One region of the Alteromonas sp. RW2A1 genome, then DNA from elsewhere that is predicted to be linked to it. Evidence: predicted binding sites of a transcription regulator. Region 1 holds the regulator's gene; the other holds the start of a gene.
The links. Region 1 encodes FNR, which switches genes on or off when oxygen is low (the NO sensors DNR and NnrR bind a similar motif). Its sites were predicted from a motif close to TTGATCTAGATCAA; they were not measured.
Positions count from the first base shown of each region.

Region 2: BM528_RS00155 (OmpW/AlkL family protein) is a predicted target of FNR. The motif match lies at 2,758-2,771, and genes of this name have one in related genera.

Region 1 covers NZ_CP018031.1:1,155,513-1,168,726, reverse strand. The annotation lists gene BM528_RS05270 (sulfurtransferase) at 1-125, shown strand, start outside; gene cobB (Sir2 family NAD+-dependent deacetylase) at 143-886, shown strand; gene BM528_RS05260 (LysE family translocator) at 898-1,524, shown strand; gene BM528_RS05255 (stress protein) at 1,611-2,342, shown strand; gene BM528_RS05250 (glucosaminidase domain-containing protein) at 2,335-3,126, shown strand; gene BM528_RS05245 (DUF2987 domain-containing protein) at 3,123-3,758, shown strand; gene BM528_RS05240 (patatin-like phospholipase family protein) at 3,750-4,751, opposite strand; gene ttcA (tRNA 2-thiocytidine(32) synthetase TtcA) at 4,751-5,704, opposite strand; gene uspE (universal stress protein UspE) at 5,824-6,747, opposite strand; gene fnr (fumarate/nitrate reduction transcriptional regulator Fnr) at 6,849-7,589, opposite strand; gene BM528_RS05220 (sulfite exporter TauE/SafE family protein) at 7,637-8,296, opposite strand; gene ccoS (cbb3-type cytochrome oxidase assembly protein CcoS) at 8,283-8,498, opposite strand; gene BM528_RS05210 (heavy metal translocating P-type ATPase) at 8,500-10,878, opposite strand; gene BM528_RS05205 (FixH family protein) at 10,878-11,357, opposite strand; gene ccoP (cytochrome-c oxidase, cbb3-type subunit III) at 11,824-12,777, opposite strand; gene BM528_RS05195 (cbb3-type cytochrome oxidase subunit 3) at 12,794-12,955, opposite strand; gene ccoO (cytochrome-c oxidase, cbb3-type subunit II) at 12,957-13,214, opposite strand, start outside.
Region 2 covers NZ_CP018031.1:29,142-34,769, reverse strand. The annotation lists gene BM528_RS00170 (gamma carbonic anhydrase family protein) at 1-452, shown strand, start outside; gene aroE (shikimate dehydrogenase) at 582-1,409, opposite strand; gene BM528_RS00160 (group II truncated hemoglobin) at 1,408-1,839, shown strand; gene BM528_RS00155 (OmpW/AlkL family protein) at 1,971-2,645, opposite strand; gene hemF (oxygen-dependent coproporphyrinogen oxidase) at 2,893-3,825, opposite strand; gene BM528_RS00145 (Sua5/YciO/YrdC/YwlC family protein) at 3,822-4,427, opposite strand; gene BM528_RS00140 (DNA topoisomerase family protein) at 4,451-4,993, opposite strand; gene BM528_RS00135 (DUF494 family protein) at 5,079-5,555, opposite strand; gene dprA (DNA-processing protein DprA) at 5,557-5,628, opposite strand, start outside.

The sequences.
Region 1 (13,214 bases):
CAGGCATCACTGCCTGTGTGGTCGCTTTTGCGGCTTTACTGTGCGGAGCGAAAGACGTATCTGTTTACGACGGTTCGTGGTCAGAGTGGGGCGCTAACGAGAGTTATCCCGTAGCCATTGGCTAGCACTCGCAAAAATTCTAATACAAAACGAGCAAAACATGCCCTTGAACAAAACACTTCCCAATATTGTTGTGCTTACCGGAGCAGGTATATCGGCGGAATCTGGATTAAAAACATTTCGAGATAACGATGGTCTTTGGGAAAACCACAGCGTTGAGGAAGTCGCCACGCCTGAGGCTTTCAAACGTAATCCCGATTTAGTTTACCGATTTTATAATGCGCGTAGAGCTCAGCTGCAAGAGGATAAGGTAAAGCCTAATTCAGCACATCATGCACTTGCGAAGCTAGAGCAGCGGTGGCAAGACAAAATGGTGTTGGTAACACAGAATGTAGATAATTTGCACGAGCGAGGGGGCAGCGAGCGTGTTTTACATATGCATGGTGAATTGCTTTCGGCAAGATGTGGGTTTTCTCTAAAAACGTTTGATTGGGAAGCGCCATTTGATCATACAACGCCATGTCCTTGTTGCAACACCAATAACCTCAGGCCCGATATCGTTTGGTTTGGTGAAATGCCTATGTACATGGACGATATTTATGCACATCTTTCCAATGCTGATATCTTTATTGCTATTGGCACCTCAGGGAATGTTTACCCGGCCGCCGGGTTTGTTCAATTAGCAAAGAGTAGTGGTGCTCATACCATAGAGGCAAATCTCGAGCCTGGGAGTTCTAATGCGCTTTTTGACGAATCACTAACGGGTAAAGCTTCAGAAATTGTACCTATGTGGGTAGATGAACTACTTGAACAATATGGATTTTAAAGACTAGCCAAATGCCTTACCTCAACGAATTTTTAACTATTGCGCTTGTTCATCTTGTCGCAGTTGCAAGCCCGGGGCCAGACTTCGCTATTGTAGTGAGAAACAGTGTCGCTTACGGCAGACGTATTGCGCTTTACACCAGTGTAGGCATTGGTGCTGCTATTTTGTTGCACGTGGCGTATTCTCTGGTGGGCTTAAGCGTAGTGATAGCAACCACGCCATGGCTATTTAAAACCTTCAGCTATTTGGCCGCGGCCTATTTACTGTATCTTGCCTTTGGTGCACTGCGTAGCAAACCAAATAATGACGCAGTCACCTCAGATCAAGACCAGCCAAAAGCTATGATTTCGGCTAAAAAAGCCCTTTGGATGGGCTTTTTAACCAATGGTCTAAACCCTAAAGCAACCTTGTTCTTTTTGTCATTGTTTACCGCTATCATCAGCATTGAAACCCCTTTTGAAGTGCGGTTAGCCTATGGCGTTTACTTGGCTGTTGCTACCGGTTTGTGGTTTTCCTTTTTGTCGTTCATGTTGAGTACGGGAAAAGTGGCAGAATTTATTGGTAAGAAAGGCTATTGGTTAGATCGTGCCATGGGGGTTTTGCTCGTTGGACTAGCGGTTAAGCTGGTAGCGGGTTAAAAACGAATAATAGTATGCGAACAAGCATTCATGTGCGCGAATTGTTATACTCTGCGCGGTTCTCACGTATGTACTATAGGAATGATGTGAAAGACGTAAATTCTGATCGCTTAAACACGACATTAGCAAAGCAGTATAATTTTGATGTGAAAGCACTGCTGAAAAAAGCTTCTGAGTTAACGAAAGCCAACTTTTCTCCTTTGCTTCAAAGCAGTATTGTTATGTTTCTCACGTTTGTTGTGATGGGTGTCATTGCTCAGCGTTTTATAACCGTTAATGGCGACGGCAGCTATGTGATAGAACACCAATCAATTATTGAAATTGTAGCAATTTGTTTGGTTTCACCGCTGATAACTGGCTTATATATGGCCGGTGTTAAGCACGCGAGGGGCGAAAGTACTACCGTATTTTCGGTGTTCGCTTATTTTCCTCTTTTATTCCTTGTAGCGCTAACACAGTTGATAAACAGTATTTTGGTACAGCTAGGTGTAGTGTTGCTTATTCTTCCTGGCGTTTACTTTTACTTAGCTTCGTCATTTTCTCTCATGCTGGTTGCAGACAGAAAACTAACGCCAATTAGTGCCATTATTCTCTCTTGTCGCGTATTCAACGCATACTGGAAACAGATGCTGGGGATATTTGGTGTCTTTTTTCTTTTGTTTGCCACAGTGCCACTTACTTTCGGCCTGTCGCTTATTTGGGTCTTGCCATTTTATTTCAGTACTATGGGCCTTATTTATGAGGAGCTGGTAGGCGAGCAGGGGGCAAACGTAATAACATCAGGAAGCGACGTTAAAGAGTCGAATTTTAATGCATAAACGCGAAACCTTTAAGATTGTCCTCATAACACTGGGTGTTTTGGCGGTCATAGTGATCAACGCGATAATTTTCAAAGAGGGTACGCCAGATATTCTGGACGTGCCGCAAACCGTTAAGGCTAATAAGCCGGTACCAGACTTTTCTAAATACAACCAAATAGCAGAAAAGAAGGCTGCGTTTTTCGACTATCTAAGGCCAGAGGTAGAAAAACAAAATGCGTATCTGCTTACGCTGCGTCATTATGTTCAAACTTTATATCGCAAGGCGCTGGCGGATGAGTCGTTTAGCGAAGAGGATATTTCTCGACTGGCATGGCTAGAAAAAGAATATAGAGTTGATGCAGAGCTGCCCCTTAAAACAAGGCTGCTTAATTTACTACAGAAAATTGATGTCTTGCCTGTGGAACTGGTACTTGTTCAAGCTGCAAATGAATCAGCTTGGGGAACTAGCAGGTTCGCCCGCAAGGGGTATAACTTTTTTGGGTTATGGTGCTTCACAAAAGGCTGTGGTTTTGTGCCTAACAGACGAAATGATGACGCATCTCACGAAGTGGCTAAGTTCGAAAATTTATCTCAGGCGACTTATACCTATATGCGTAATTTGAACAGGCATGATGCTTATAAAGATTTACGCGAAATCCGCAGTCGCTTGCGCGCAAATCAAATTGCCATTAGTGGCGTAGCGCTTGCAGAGGGTCTGATGAAATACTCTGAGAGAGGAGCGGCATACGTGGAAGAATTACAAAATATGATCAAGTACAACGAGGAGTTTTTAAGCGAATGATACGGGTAGCTTTGGTGTTGCTTTTAGGGCTTATGACGGTTGATTCAACGGCGGAAACCATTGACGTTGAATATAGCCGGTTTTATAGCCATGTTAAAAAATTAGATAACGAAGACACCCAAGCTTTGCAGTTTGCGTTTGGTTTTCTTCGCGTCGGCGAAGGGCGCTTATGTGGCGTAAGTAGTGCTGAAATTGTCACAGATAAAAAAACGATGTCATTAGATGTCAGCGACGAGGGGCGATTTACCGTACCTACTGAAAGAGCACTTAAACTTGCCGACGCGCTTGTGCGAATTTCCCTTGATGAAGCCGCTAACGTGTGCGACATGTCCGTTCAATTGGAAACCAAACCTGAATATCTCAAAACCCGCTACACCCAAGAGGAACTTGAGTTTATTTATTCGCAATATGAAGCGTTTTTCAACGAAATGGGAAGTTTTCTATCTTTTATGATGCCAACGGTAAAAGGGCTGATGATTCAATTTAGGGATGAGAATCTAGACCACACTACACCTCAAGGTGTCACCATTAATAATGGCGTTTTGCACCTTGAACAAGAGTGGATCAGTGAGGCGAGGGGGTTGTCATTACCTCAAGCCCCTCTTCGTATTACTGCTATGGCCTCAAGTTAATAGCTGGTAGCGAATTTGTTCTGCGAGTCGGGTGATGGTTTCTTCACCCTTCTGGCAAAGCTCTTCTGCGCGGTGAAACTCCATAATACCCACATCGGTGAGTTGAGGCTCTATAAGAATGTCAGGTGGGTCTCCGGCGAGACGGGAGCGCGTTACACGAGCCTGCAGTATCTCCAATGAGCTGCTCATTACGCTCATTATACCCGGCGGATTTTTCTTATTCACCTTTGCTGGTACTTCGGTAAATTCTTCTTCTACTTTTTCAATAACCTCAGCGCCCAGTGAATCGCTATTTTCTTGTGAATGACCATCGTTCTGTGACTCATCTTCCGATTTACTATCAGGGGTAAACCACTGCTTGAGAACGTTCTGGCTTTTGGTGAAAAAGTCTTCGGTTTTTTGCTGGTTATCTTCGTGATCCTTGCGAAGTTTTTCTAAGCGAAGAGGTCTAAAGTCGGCGTTGAGGTTTACTGCGATTACAAAATCTGCTCCCAACTGTCGACATAAATTCACAGGCACCGGGTTAACGACAGCCCCATCAACAAGCCAGCGGTCTTCGTAAGCAACCGGAGAGAAAAGTGCAGGGATAGCACAAGAGGCCTGAATAGAATTACCAACCGGGCCAGAGTCGAATACCACCTCACGCCCAGTATATAAATCGGTAGCGACAGAAGCGAAAGGCTTGTTCATTGCCTCATAGCTGTCTGCACAAAATTCACTGGCCAATTTGTCGAAGACTTTTTGGCCGCTTGCAAGGCCGCCTCGACGCAAACCAACGCCCATTAGTGCAAGCACCTGCCAATCGCTGAGCGAGCAGGCCCATTCTTTTAAGCCTTCTAGTTTGCCGCTAGAGTAGGCTGCTCCAACATATGCACCAATAGAACAGCCCGCCACAATGTCAATCTTAACACCCAGCTTTTCAAGAGCTTGTATAATTCCAATATGGGTCCAGCCTCTTGCTGCACCAGCTCCTAATGCAATTCCAATTTTCATTAACGTGGTTCCATAATGTTTACTATGTCGATAACTTCAGAAGAGTCTGGCATTTGAGCGTTATCAGGCACATTAAATGTAGGCTGGTCGAAACCAATATCACCGTCTTTTACGGGCCCTTCCTGAGTAGTAATAGACTTAAAGTCATATAAGTTACTGTCAACTAAGTGCGAGGGAGCGACATTTTGAAGTGCACTGAACATAGACTCAATGCGGCCAGGAAAGCGTGCGTTCCAATCTTGCAACATGCCCTTGATATGCTGTCGCTGTAGATTTTCTTGCGAACCACATAAGTTACAGGGAATAATGGGAAAGTCGGAGGCTTCTGAATACGCCTTAATATCGTTTTCAGTGCAGTAGGCTAGTGGGCGTATAACAATGTGTTCGCCATTGTCGCTCACTAGTTTTGGCGGCATTGATTTTAACTTCCCACCATGGAACATGTTGAGAAAGAAAGTTTCCAGCATGTCATCGCGGTGATGGCCAAGGGCTATTTTTGTTGCACCAAGTTCTTTTGCCGTGCGATATAGAATACCTCTGCGCAATCTTGAGCAAAGCGAACACGTGGTTTTTCCCTCTGGGATTTTATCTTTAACAATGGAATAGGTGTCTTCTTCCACTATTTTGTAATCTACATTTACGCTGTCCAAGTAATTAGGCAAGATATGTTCAGGAAAGCCAGGCTGCTTTTGGTCTAAATTTACCGCGATAATGTCAAAGTGGATAGGCGCAACACGTTTTAAGAACATGAGTATATCGAGCATGGTATAGCTGTCCTTGCCACCGGACAAACACACCATTACCTTGTCGTTTTCTTCAATCATGCCAAAGTCGGCTATCGCTTTACCCACATTACGGCGAAGACGCTTTTGTAGCTTATTGAAACTGTGCTTTTGCTTACTTTCCTGCGCAGCAGAAGACGACGTATTAGCGCCGTTAGTGCCTAAACTCATAATTAACTAACTTGGTTCGTGTAAAAGCCGCCATTATACAATAAAGCGGCTTTTGTTAACTACGGTTGTGTCCAGAATTTCTTCAACCGATTGAGGGCGAAACAAATGTCTCAGCGTTGCTAGATCGTATAAGGCGATACAAACCCGTTAGGTTTAATTGCTAATACATCACAGTTAAGAGCATCAATAACGTGCTCTGCGGTGTTGCCTATTAGCGCGGCAGATATACCAACCCGTCCTACCGTGCCTATGATCACCAGTTCGGCATCTATGTCCTTGGCAACTTGAGGGATAACGCGTTCAGGTAAACCTTCTTTTACGATACATTTGTCAGGAGCAACCCCATGTTTCGCCGCGTGTTTGTCCATTTCATCATGATGATGATTTTTAACTGCGCTGTGATATTTGTCAGAATCGAACTCTGGCACCTCAATGGCAATATTCAACGGTGTGGAAGGGTAACTATTCACTAAGTTAACGTGGCCTTTTAACAGCCTTGCATACTCGTTCGCGATCACGGTTATTTTGTCGTTGAGTGCAGCATGTTCCTCATCTTCACTGCCTACATTCACTGCAGCTATTATTTCGCCATCTTCCGGCCAGTCGTGCTCTTTTACAAGGAGAACAGGGCGAGGACACTTTCTCATTAGATGCCAGTCGGTTGGCGTAAACAACACTGAGGCGATGTCGTCGTGGTCTTTCGTTGCTTTAACCACTAAGTCTATTTGGTTATTGAGTGCGTAGTAAATGATGGCTTCGTGGGCTCTGTTATTCCACTCAACAACAATATCAATGTTGGAAAAGCCTTGTTCCTTTAATTGTTCCCCAAGCCACTTCGATTGATCCTTTGTAACTGCGTCTCGCATAGTATCACGCTCGTCGGGACTAAGCATGGTCGTCATATCATAAGAGAGGTCATAAACTACCATCATGGCAGTCACGGTGGCGCCGGTTTTTGAGGCAAGTTCAAGAGCTCGACTTAATGCGGGCTGATTATCTCGCTCTGAATCAACAATTGCCAAAATGTGATTACACTCAATCATAATGTCTCCTTCTTATGAAGCAATACATTAAGTGTAATAGACAATAGCGAAAGTGTGGGTTGTTTTAGATCAATATTTTAACAGTTGCAACGGTTAAGCTGTTAACCGTTGCAAACAATACTGGGGCCTTTTAGCGCAGTTACCTTGCCATCAATAGCATCGAAGTCGAGGATAGTAATCAGTTTCCCATCTACTTTTATCAGCTTTTCTTTTTGAAAACGGCTTAACAAACGACTAATGGTTTCAATGGTAAGACCCAGGTAATTACCAATTTCATTACGGGTCATTGTAAGATGAAACTCTCGGAGTGAAAAACCACGCTCTTCAAAACGCTGAGAAAGATGAGAGATGAAATAGAGCAAGCGCTCCTCGGCTGTTCGTTTATTGAGCATCATGATCATGTCGTGATCTTGTTTTATCTCAGCACTCATAAAGCTCATAATCTGATGGCGTAATTTAGGAAACTGAACTGCCATCTCATCTAGTGTTTCGTAGGGTAATTCGCAAACCATGGCGGTTTCTAACGCCTGAGTATAACTTTGATGCCTACTTTCGCGCAGTGCGTCGAAACCGACGATGTCACCAGGAAAATGGAAGCCAGTAATTTGCTCTTCGCCGTCTGAATTGGTAACAAATGATTTAAACGAGCCCGTTCTTACTGCAAACAATGAAGTAAAGGTATCGCCATTGTTTATTAGCGTGTCGCCTTTATGCAGAGGTTTTTTACGCTCAATGATATCGTCTAACGATTCGATTTCTGTCTTATTCAAAGCCACTGGCAAACATAAATGACTAAAGCTGCAGTTTTGACAGTGGATAGAGAATCCGCTTCCTTTGCTCATAATTTCTATTCTCTTAGGATGAACATGGGTATATGTTACAACACCATTTAAGATAATGCGCTATAAATAAGATAAGCTGCATACAAGGCCATGGCCGATGCAATACCTTGACGCACAATAATGTGTCTAAAGCCTCTCACAATATACTGGCTGCCAGCGCCCACAGCAAGTAATGTTGGCAATGTGCCCAAACCAAAAAAGAACATAATTCCAGCGCCTTGTATCGCAGAGCCTGCAGCAAGAGACCAAGTTAAAGTGGAATATACAAGCCCACAGGGTAACCACCCCCAAAGAAAGCCATAAGGTATTGCGCTTAAGGGCGTTTTAAACGGGAGAAAGCGTTTTGAAATGGGCTGAACATATTTAAATAGATGCTTTCCTGCACTTTCAAGCGCTGTTAATCCAGTCCACCACTTCCCTAAATAGCAAGCAAGTAGGAAAAGCATCACACCGCTTAGCAAAGAAAGGACGTAATTCGCTAGTGGTACAAAATCGGTGGCTATTTTACCAAGAGCGCCGGTAATCGCACCAGCAAGTGTATAGCTTGCAATACGGCCACTGTTGTAAGCAAGGGTGAAAGGAAGTGCAGGCTTATCTTTCGGAGTTACCATGCGCAAGGCAGATACTATGCCCCCGCACATACCAACGCAGTGAACCCCGCCAGCTAGTCCAATAAGGAATGCAGAAAGATAGCTAATCTGATCCATTTTTTTCGTTTTCTTGCTGAATTCGCTTGCGCTGTTCTGCGAGTTTCTTTTCCTCAGGTGAGAGGTCATCGTCGAACAAAATACTGTAGCCCTGTCGATCTAGATCTTCAAACTGATTCGATTTTACCGCCCAAAAAAAGATTACCACGGCAAGGGCGACAATAATAATAGCGATAGGAATAAGTACATAAATAATGCTCATGCTATTTGCTCAATAATCGGGTTGAATTGGTAACGACAATAATACTGCTTAATGACATGCCAACAACGGCCATCCACGGCGACAAAAGCCCTGAAACCGCAAACGGTAGAATGATCAGGTTATACAGCACAGACCATCCGATATTTTGACGAATTTTCGTTTTTGCCTTGTGGGCAGTTTCAATTAACAGTGGGACGGAAAGAAGCTGGTCGCCAAGAAGAATAACATCTGCGGCAGTTTTAGCTACATCCGTTGCATTGCCTACCGCAATAGCTACATCGGCGCTGGCAAGAACCGGAGCGTCATTAATACCATCTCCCATCATCATCACTTTCTTATTGCGTGACTGAAGCAGCCGTACCTCTTCAAATTTCTGCTCAGGAGTAAGTCCACCCATTGCCATCGAAACGGGTAGGGAAGCGGTTAGTTCGTTTACGTTTTGTTGTGTATCGCCACTTAACACGACCAAGTCATTATGAACGGCAAGTGCATCTAATGTGGTTTTGGCGTCTTTTCGTAGACTATCGCTTACTTGAAACGCCGCTACTAATTTGCCGTCTGTGGCTAAATATACATTGGCTGATATCGGCAACGACTCGGGACTTATCTCACAAAATGCCGCCGAACCCATTGTAAAATTAGCGCCGTTTATTTCGCCACTAATTCCGCCGCCCGGAGTGACTGAAAATTGGCTTACCCTGTGTAATACATCGCCAGAGAAGGCATTGGCAATAGGGTGCTCAGAACGTGATTCTAGAGCAACCGAAATTTCCCACGCTTTGGTGCTGTCGACCGTGTCTGCGTACCAGTCTTGCTTGATGCTAAACTTTCCTTGCGTGAGAGTACCGGTTTTATCAAGAGCAACGGTATTTATCGTGGTAATTTGCTCTAGGGCGTCAGCCCTTTTTAACAGAATGCCTTGTTTGTTGAGTTTTGCCATTGCGCAGGTTAATGCAGAAGGCGTAGCAAGGCCTAGAGCACAAGGACAAGTGGCTACTAATACAGAAATGGTGATCCAAAAAGCATCAGCATTGCCGTTATAGGTCCAGTAGCTATAGGTTAATAATGCGATTAACAAGACTGCACTGACAAAGTATCTCGAAAACTCATCGGCCAGTTGCGCAGCTTTTGGTTTACTTGCCATGGCGCTGGCCTGAAGGCGCATTATTTGATTTACCAAGGCATTTTTGAGTGTATGTGTAACCGTTACCGTTAGCGTCCCGTCACGGCAAATTGTGCCGCCGTAAACGGTACTTTTGGCATGTTTTACGACAGGATCAAATTCTCCTGTTAGCATAGATTCGTCGACAGACGCACTACCTTCTTCAACTAGCCCGTCAACAGGAATGGTAGCGCCCGGTTTTATTACCACCACATCATTGGGTTTAAGCTGCTTTGCCAAGCATTCACTCATGCTTCCGTCGGGCAGCAATTTAGTTGCTGATACTGGAATATATTGCATCATATTTGCAGATATCTGTGCGGCACGATGCCGACTTCTGTGCTCTAAAAATCGACTTAGAAGCAACAGAAATATAAACATACAGATAGACTCAAAATACACTTCTCCTTGTTCGAGCAGTGTAGAGCGAATGCCCGCAATGTAGGTGCCGAAGATGGCTATTGTGACTGGCACGTCCATATTCACGGTTCTGGCGCTTAAGGCTTTTGCTGCACCCACATAAAAAGTACTCCCCGAATACAGCACCACGGGTGTGGTTAGCGTTAAGGCTACCCAGTAAAAATATTGACGAGTTTCTAATTCAATAGCGCCAAACCAGTCGAAGTAAAGGCCCGTCATTAGCATCATTACCTGCATGGTCATGATGCCGGCTAAACCAAGCTTTTTAATAAATACCTTTTCTTCACGTTTGTAACTGGCTTCATGCTCGTCGGGGTGGAAGGGAGAACCGGAGTATCCAATTCGCTTCAGAGTGGAGAGAATTTGGCTTAACTTAATTTTTGATTCTGACCAAGTGACTAATGCTCTGCGCTCTTGAACATTAACAGCAACCTGCTGTATGCCGTTCACTTTAGCGAGTTGCTTTTCAATCAACCAACCACACGCAGCACAAGTAATACCCTCGAGAGTTAATTGAATTTGCTTGTGCTGCCCCTCATCGTAAACAAACTCGTCTTGAAGGGTTGGGTCGTCGTACACTTTTAGTCTATCGAGAGTGTCGAGAATGCTATCATCCGATTTTTGCGCGGGCTCTGTTCTAAACTGGTAATAATCTTCTAGGCCGTTGTTAACAATGGCTTCAGCAACGGCTTGACAACCAGGGCAACACATTTGCCTGGTTGCACCCAGTACAACAGTTTCATAACATTTGTCGTCATCATTGGGTAAACCGCAGTGATAACAGTTGGTCTCTTTCATTAAGGATTAAACTTTATAACGTCGGTATTAGGAAGTATCAGTGTGTTCTCTATTTTCCAGCTTTCATCTACAGGTGTTAGAGATACCTTCCATTTTCCATCTAAGTTCTCTTCTATGTAACCGCGATAAATACCGTTGGCGTCGCGGCTGAGTAGGGTACTTACGTCTTTTTCTTCTAGCGTGACGTGGTAGAAATTAAGTTTTAAGGCATTGCCCTCTGCTGGAATACCAGAATGGAATTCCAGCGCAATACTGCCATCGTTGATAGTGAGATCTGACGTCATATTAAGTCTGCGAGCAACATCTTCCTTATCCAGACGAGCATTAATAGCTTTACCTTCTTTGTAATAGTCATCAACCACTAAACTGTCTTCGGTTGAAATCGCAAGATTTAAAAGTACGCCGCCCATAACCGCTGTTATCACAGGTACAGCAATAAGAAACCAGGGCCAAAATTGTTTATACCAAGGTGTATTCATTAATAGATAATCTCGATGTTATTTGCTAACTGCATACGCATAGACACTCTTTTGTTTTACTTTTTTCTGCTTTGCTATTTTTAGGGCGTCAGTTGTACTCAACTACTGCCGCGCTATAAAAACACAAAAATATCTATGGGTATGACGTTAATCTAGATGTGAACGTAAATTCCTTTTCCATCAAATCCTTAAGCATCAATTCCTTTAACATTCACGCTGTCGTATTTTCTCATATCGAGTAGGGTGAGGCTTGCGCCTCATCCCTCTCACAGAACCGTACGTACGGGCCTCGTATACGGCTCCTGCATACTTCATATCACTTGCTAGCCCTTGCCATTCGGATTATCTTCCCCTCAGTCAGGGTGATTCAGGTTTCTTTCAACCTGACGGGTTTGCCAGCTTCGCTGGGCAAACAAAAAAAGCCCCGCAGTAACGGGGCTTTTTGCGATATTTAGCGATTCATATATTAATCATTTGAAAGGCTGTAAACATAGGCTGCAACGACATGAATTTTGTCTTCACCTAGAGTTTTCTTAAACGCTGGCATTACGCCATTACGACCATAAGTAAGCGTTTCTGTCACTGCTCTGTGACTGCCGCCGTATAGCCAGATGTTGTCTGTAAGGTTAGGAGCGCCAAGCATTTGATTACCCTTACCATCCATACCGTGGCATGCAGCACATGCAGCAAAGCGGGCTTTACCTGCTTTCGCAAGCTGTGGATCTACATCACGTCCGCTCAGACTTAGTACGTAGTTAACCACTTCGTCTATGCCGTCTTCGCCCATAGCATCCAGCCATGCTGGCATTGCAGCGCGTCGACCGTTTATCAGCGTCTCAACAATTTTGTCACCTGAACCGCCATACAACCAATCGTCGTCGGTAAGGTTAGGGAAGCCGCCGTTTTGACCGCGAGCATCAGAACCGTGGCACTGAGAGCAATTCTGTAGGAACAAACGCTGACCTACTTTGTTTGCCTCTGGATCATTCGCCAGCTCTTCAACCGGAATTTGCGCATAAGCTTCGAAAATTGGGTCAAATTTATCGGCCGCATAGTCTAACTCGCGGTCGTATTGAACCAATCTGCCTTGCTCTTTTGCGTCAATTCGCGCTTGCATAGACTCTTCTAAAGACTGAATATTTTGGTGAGAGCTCTTCCAACCTAATAAACCTTCGTAAGCACCTAAACCGGGATAAAGTGCCAGATATAAAAAGCCCCAAACGATGGTGATGTAGAACATAATTGTCCACCAGCGAGGAAGTTGATTATTCAACTCCTCGATACCATCAAATTCGTGACCCATTGACTCTCCTTCTGGTACACCTGTCTGGTTAGAAAGACACCAGCGCAGAAGGAAGTAGCAACCAATGATTGACCCTATGGTTATCACTGAAATCCAAATTGTCCAAAACATACTCATGAGTTCAAGACTCCTGCTAATCTTCTTTTGATTTTTCTTTTTCTTCGTCTGCAAACGGTAGGTTTGCGGCTTCATCAAACTTTTGCTTGTTGCTGCTACTAAATGCCCACCAAACTATGCCAATGAAGCAAACAAAGACGATGATAGTAAAAATGCTGCCTATAATTCCTTGGTCCATATTATTTCAAATGTGTGCCAAGAGATTGTAGATAAGCAATAAGGGCCTGCATTTCTGATTTACCCTGTACTGCCGCTTTTGCTCCTGCGATATCTTCATCGGTGTAAGGAACACCAAAGCCGCGGAACACTTCCATTTTCTCTGCAGTCAACTCGCCGTTAAGCGTGTTTTCCGCTAGCCAAGGAAAACCTGGCATATTCGATTCTGGAACAACATTGCGAGGATTAAGCAGGTGAACACGATGCCACTCGTCGCTGTA
Region 2 (5,628 bases), 1.1 Mb from region 1:
TATCTCTTGGTAACGACAGCAGCATATGGCCGTTAGTTGCCGGACGGGGAGACGTTAACAAAATTCAGATTGGAAATAGAACTAATATTCAAGACGGCACAGTACTGCACGTTACTCGCCGCTCTACGCAGAATCCCGACGGGTTTCCCCTTATTATAGGCGATGATGTTACCGTAGGTCATAAATGCATGCTTCACGGCTGCCAGCTGGGAAATCGAATACTTGTTGGTATGGGCGCGATAATCATGGATGGCGCTATTGTGGAGGACGATGTGTTTATAGGTGCGGGTACCCTGGTGCCTCCTAACAAGCGTTTAGAAAGCGGATACCTTTATGTTGGAAATCCAATGCAAAAGAAACGCCCCCTTAAGGAAAGTGAATCGGCGTTCCTTAAACAATCTGCTATTAACTACGTTATTTTGAAAGACGAATATATCGAAGATACCAAATAGCCGTTTGCTAGCCATACAAGCACTATTGAACTTACGCCTTCTTATTCAATACTATCTGTAGAAGGCTATTTTTATATTCTAAAGATTCTCTGCGCTCTTTTTACAAATAGCGTTTACTCGTTCTGTATGTCACTGGTTATTTATAAGCTCACGGACCTTGTTCACTATGGCATTAGTTTTTGGCTGTTTTCCAGTCCATATAGAAAATGCAGCAGCAGCTTGCTCAACTAACATGCCCAAGCCGTCTAAACGCTTTTTGACTCCATATTTATGCGCCTCTTGCATAAACACGGTCGGCGAGTTTTTATAAACCATGTCGTAAACAACTTCGCATTCATCTAATAGTGCTTCAGACATATGGCAGGGTAACTCTTGATGCAAACTCGCAGCCGTTGAATTAATAGTTATATGCGGCTTTATAGCGGCAATATCATCTAGCGCAACGACATCTAAATTTGAGTTGCTCACGGCCGCGGAAATTTGCTGCGCTTTTTCTAATGTTCTATTGGTAATGATTAACTGAGCAACTGAAGCTTCTAATAAGGGAGATATTACGCCACGTGCCGCACCACCCGCGCCAATTAACAGCACACGCTTATTCTCGAGCTGTACATTGTTGTTCAACAAATCATTAACTAACCCAACGCCGTCTGTATTGAAACCTTTAATCGAACCATCCGGACACTTCATCAGCGTGTTTGCGGCCTGTGCGTCTTGCGCTGCCTGGTCATCTATATTTGCCATATTAAACGCATCGAGTTTAAACGGCATAGTAACGTTACAACCAACCGCCTCTGGTTGTGCCAAAAACGATGACGCCTTTTCAACGAAGCCATCAACTGGCGCTAATATTTTTTCATATGAAATGACCTCTTCACATTGTTCAGCAAACATTTGATGAATGGTTGGTGATAAACTCTGCTCAATAGGATTTCCAAATACGGCGAATTTTTTCATGGGAATACGTAACTTCTTTAATATAAAACGAAAGGGCGAAAACCGCGTAGATGAGACTACACCATATTACCGCATAGGTGGAGAGGAGAAAGTTCGAGAACTAGCAAATAGGTTTTATGATGTAATGGAAACCGATCCACTAGCCGCAGAGTTACTGGCTATGCATCCAATGCCTCTTGATAGAATACGGCACGTATTCTTTCTTTACTTGAGTTTATGGATGGGAGGTCCCGATGACTATCAACAGCAATTCGGCCACCCTAGATTGAGAGCTCGCCATTTGCCTTTTAATGTCACTCCAGCTTTAAAAGAGCAATGGATGTACTGCATGAGAAAGGCAATGTTTTCTACTACAGATGACATTATGCTTGCGAACAAGCTGCTTCAGGCATTAGAGCAACTGTCTAGCCATATGATTAATTCAAAATAAAAAAGCGCGTTACTGAACCGTATTGTCCTAAAAGATAAAAATCAAATAGAGGCAAACTCAGTGACGCGCAGACTTTTTAACGGTTTATGCTCTTTTTGGCATATTTCGCAGTTGCATAGCATTGCGTTTGGTTAGAAAGTATAACCAACCGACACAGTATAAACCCAAGGGTCAATTTCTATATCGTTTACCGCACCGCTGGCTTCACCAACTTTAAAGCTGGCTTCTGTGTCAATATCGATAAAGCGAACCGACGCGTTTACATGCCATTTGTCATCAACAATATAATCCATACCCACTTGAGCAGATAAGCCAAAAGAATTATCCAGTGATAAATCGCTCAGGCCAGCTTGGCTATTTGCCGAAGTAAATTCTTCGTCGAAGATAAACGTGTAGTTAATGCCCGCGCCAACATAAGGTTGAAATGCTGAGCTGGCATCGTTGAAATAGTAGTTAGCGGTTAATGTTGGCGGAAGGTGTGTTACCTCACCAAGCTTATTGCCAGTGCCCAATGGATCGGCCACTGAAAACTCAACATCGTGTTTGAACGGCGTCGCTGCAAGCAATTCAATATTGATGTTGTCTGTAACAAAGTAGGCTATGTTAAGACCAAGCTGCGTATCGTTTCCGATATTCAACGCAACGCCCAAGTCGGCGCCACCCGCAACAATATTAGAGGTAGATTCGTCTGGCGCTACAGTTGTTAAACCGCCTCGAACAAGCCAGTCACCTTGTTGATGAGCATTAGCGAACGGAGCAACAGCCGCTAGAGCAAGACAGATTGCTGATATAGTTTGTGTGCGCATAGTGTGTCTCTCGTGTATTTAAATAAGATGGCGCCACTTTAACGCCTGTAGTACGAGAGGTGTTGATCTAGCGCAAGTTTCGCTAGCTACTGAATACGCTTCAGATTCAATGTTGATTTAGATCAAAAGAGAAGGTTGAAAACACGTAGCCGAGGGGGCTTTCAACACGGCTACGCTTCACTTTGTGCGTAAAAAGCTCGCATGATAATTGGATTAGTTAAGACTAATGACAACAACTCAGCTTTCGTTACCAGTCTGTTGGCTTCAACCAATCTGTTAATTTTGCTTCTGCACTGCCAGAGGCCGGAGAATAACAATATTCCCAGCGCGCTAATGGCGGCATAGACATTAGAATAGACTCGGTTCTCCCCCCGGTCTGTAAGCCAAATAGCGTGCCGCGGTCGAACACTAAGTTAAACTCTACGTAGCGTCCTCTCCGGTAAAGCTGAAAGTCTCGCTCTCTCTCACCATACGCAGTATTTTTTCGTCGCTCAATAATGGGCACATAGGCATCAATATATCCGTTACCCACTGCCTGCATAAAGGCAAATGATTGGTCAAACCCCCACTCATTCAGGTCGTCAAAAAACAGTCCTCCAACGCCACGAGTTTCATTGCGATGCTTGAGATAAAAATAGTCGTCGCACCACTTTTTATATTTCGAGTAAATATCGTCTCCAAAAGGCAAGCACAACTTTTTAGCGGTGTCGTGCCAATGTTGAACATCTTCTTTGAAAGGATAAAACGGCGTGAGGTCAAATCCACCACCAAACCACCAAATGGGTGATTCGCCCTCTTTTTCTGCAATAAAAAAGCGAACATTGGCGTGAGACGTAGGCACATAAGGATTATGAGGATGAATAACCAATGATACCCCCATTGCCTGAAAATTCCTGCCAGCCAATTCTGGGCGATTAGCCGTTGCAGATGCTGGCATTTGGCTACCAAATACATGGGAGAAGTTTACCCCACCCTGCTCAACCACATTGCCATTTTTCATGACACGAGAGCGACCGCCGCCGCCTTCTTCTCGAACCCAGCTGTCTTCAGCAAATTGTCCCTTACCATCGGCCAACTCTATAGTTTGGCAGATAGTATCTTGCAGGTTTAGTAGATAAGACTTTACTGCTTCAATAACCTCGGCGGCATTTTTGCCATCAAGTAATTCTGCTGACATCATGATCTGATTATTTCTCCTGTGTCTCCATCTCTTATCGTGCTGGGTTTGTCATTCCCTCCTACTTCGCCATCAACATAAGTAACAGAGTTGCCAAATATATCTCTCGCTTCTTCGATAGAACGGGCCGGTGGCTGCCCTGCTAAGTTTGCGCTGGTAGAAACAATAGGTTTGCCTAGTTTATTACACAGACCTGTGACTACAGCGTGATTTGTCACTCGAACTGCAATTTTATCATGAGAGCCCGTTAGCCACTCAGGAGCCGTTTTCGACTTAGGTAATAACCAGGTTATGGCACCAGGCCAACTTGAAAATATGTCAGTACGCCGGTGTTGTGGCACCGCCTCGTCATCGACATAGGGAAGCAACTGACTATAGTTAGCAGCAATCAGAATAACGCCCTTTTCTACAGGGCGCTGCTTTGTCTTCAGTAGGAAATCCACTGCGGCTTTGTTATCTGGGTCACATCCAATGCCCATAACGGCCTCTGTGGGATACACCAAAAGCTTACCGGCGTGAAATGCTTCAACAATAGGATCGCTGCTAGCTGCCCCTTCGTCATCCGGGCTGTATATATCTACGCTCCCGTTTTGGGTATCAGACATTGTTTGTTATCTCTAAGTGATGTTTATTTTTTAAAGCCGCATAAAGGCTGAGGGCATGCATATTCACTTTTTTTGTGAATTAATACGCCCCAACCACATTCTGGACACGCTTCATTGATGGGTTCAGAATTTAGCACATATCTGCATTTGGGATAATGATTACAGGCAAAAAACTGTTTCCCATATTTGCTGGTGCGGGAAATTAATTCACCCACTTTACATTTTGGACAATGAACGTGGGTTTCTTCTTGTTGCTTAAGCGGTGCAATGAAGTGGCAAACTGGAAAATTGGTACAGCCAATAAACATACCATAGCGGCCTTTCTTAATTCCCAGCTCTGATGAGCAATCAGGACACGTTACTCCGTCTAACGTTTTGAGTAGGGTGGTTTGATTATCGTGTAAGGGTTTACTGAAATTACAGGCAGGATAAGCAGTGCAACCAATAAACGGACCGCTTTTGCTATTTTTTATATGTAACGGCTTACCGCAGTCAGGACAATCACCAAAACTGTCTTCTAGTGCGTGCTCATTTGCTGAAAATAACGAGTGGTCTATTTTAGGCATGGTGGGATAACGTGGATAACTGCGTAATGATAAAAGCCACCACTGCAATACTGTAGGGCGGCTACTGGCTTATCATTGGAGTGCATTAATGAAGAACGCCGTCTGGCTCTTCAAAAAGCAAATCTTCCATTTGGGCATACGCTTTTTCTTTTCCTGGTACATTAAACAGCACCATAAGCACAACCCACTTTAAATCTTCTAGACAGAATTCGTTAGAATCTATTTCCATTACTCGATCGATGACCATTTCTCGAGTAGAAGCATCGAGCACGTTAACTTGCTCAAGGAACATAAGAAAGCCTCTGCACTCTACGTCTAAACGCATTTGCTCTTCATGCGTGTAAATGCGGCTTAAACTTGTATTAATTCCCTTACAAAAATAAGGCTTAATGTCTGTTTCTTGCAAAGCAGCTAATTTTTCTAACCACGCGAGCGCCTTATATATCTCATCATGATGAAAACCAGCCCGCACTAACTCGTCGGTCAGTTCATCTTGATCGACACGTATTTCAGTCTCACTATGGATGAAATTTTCAAACAGATACATGAGGATATCGAACATTTTAATTGCCCCTCAATTTAATGTAACCGCCAGGGACAGCAGTTACTAAATCGCACAACTCGTATTCTAGTAA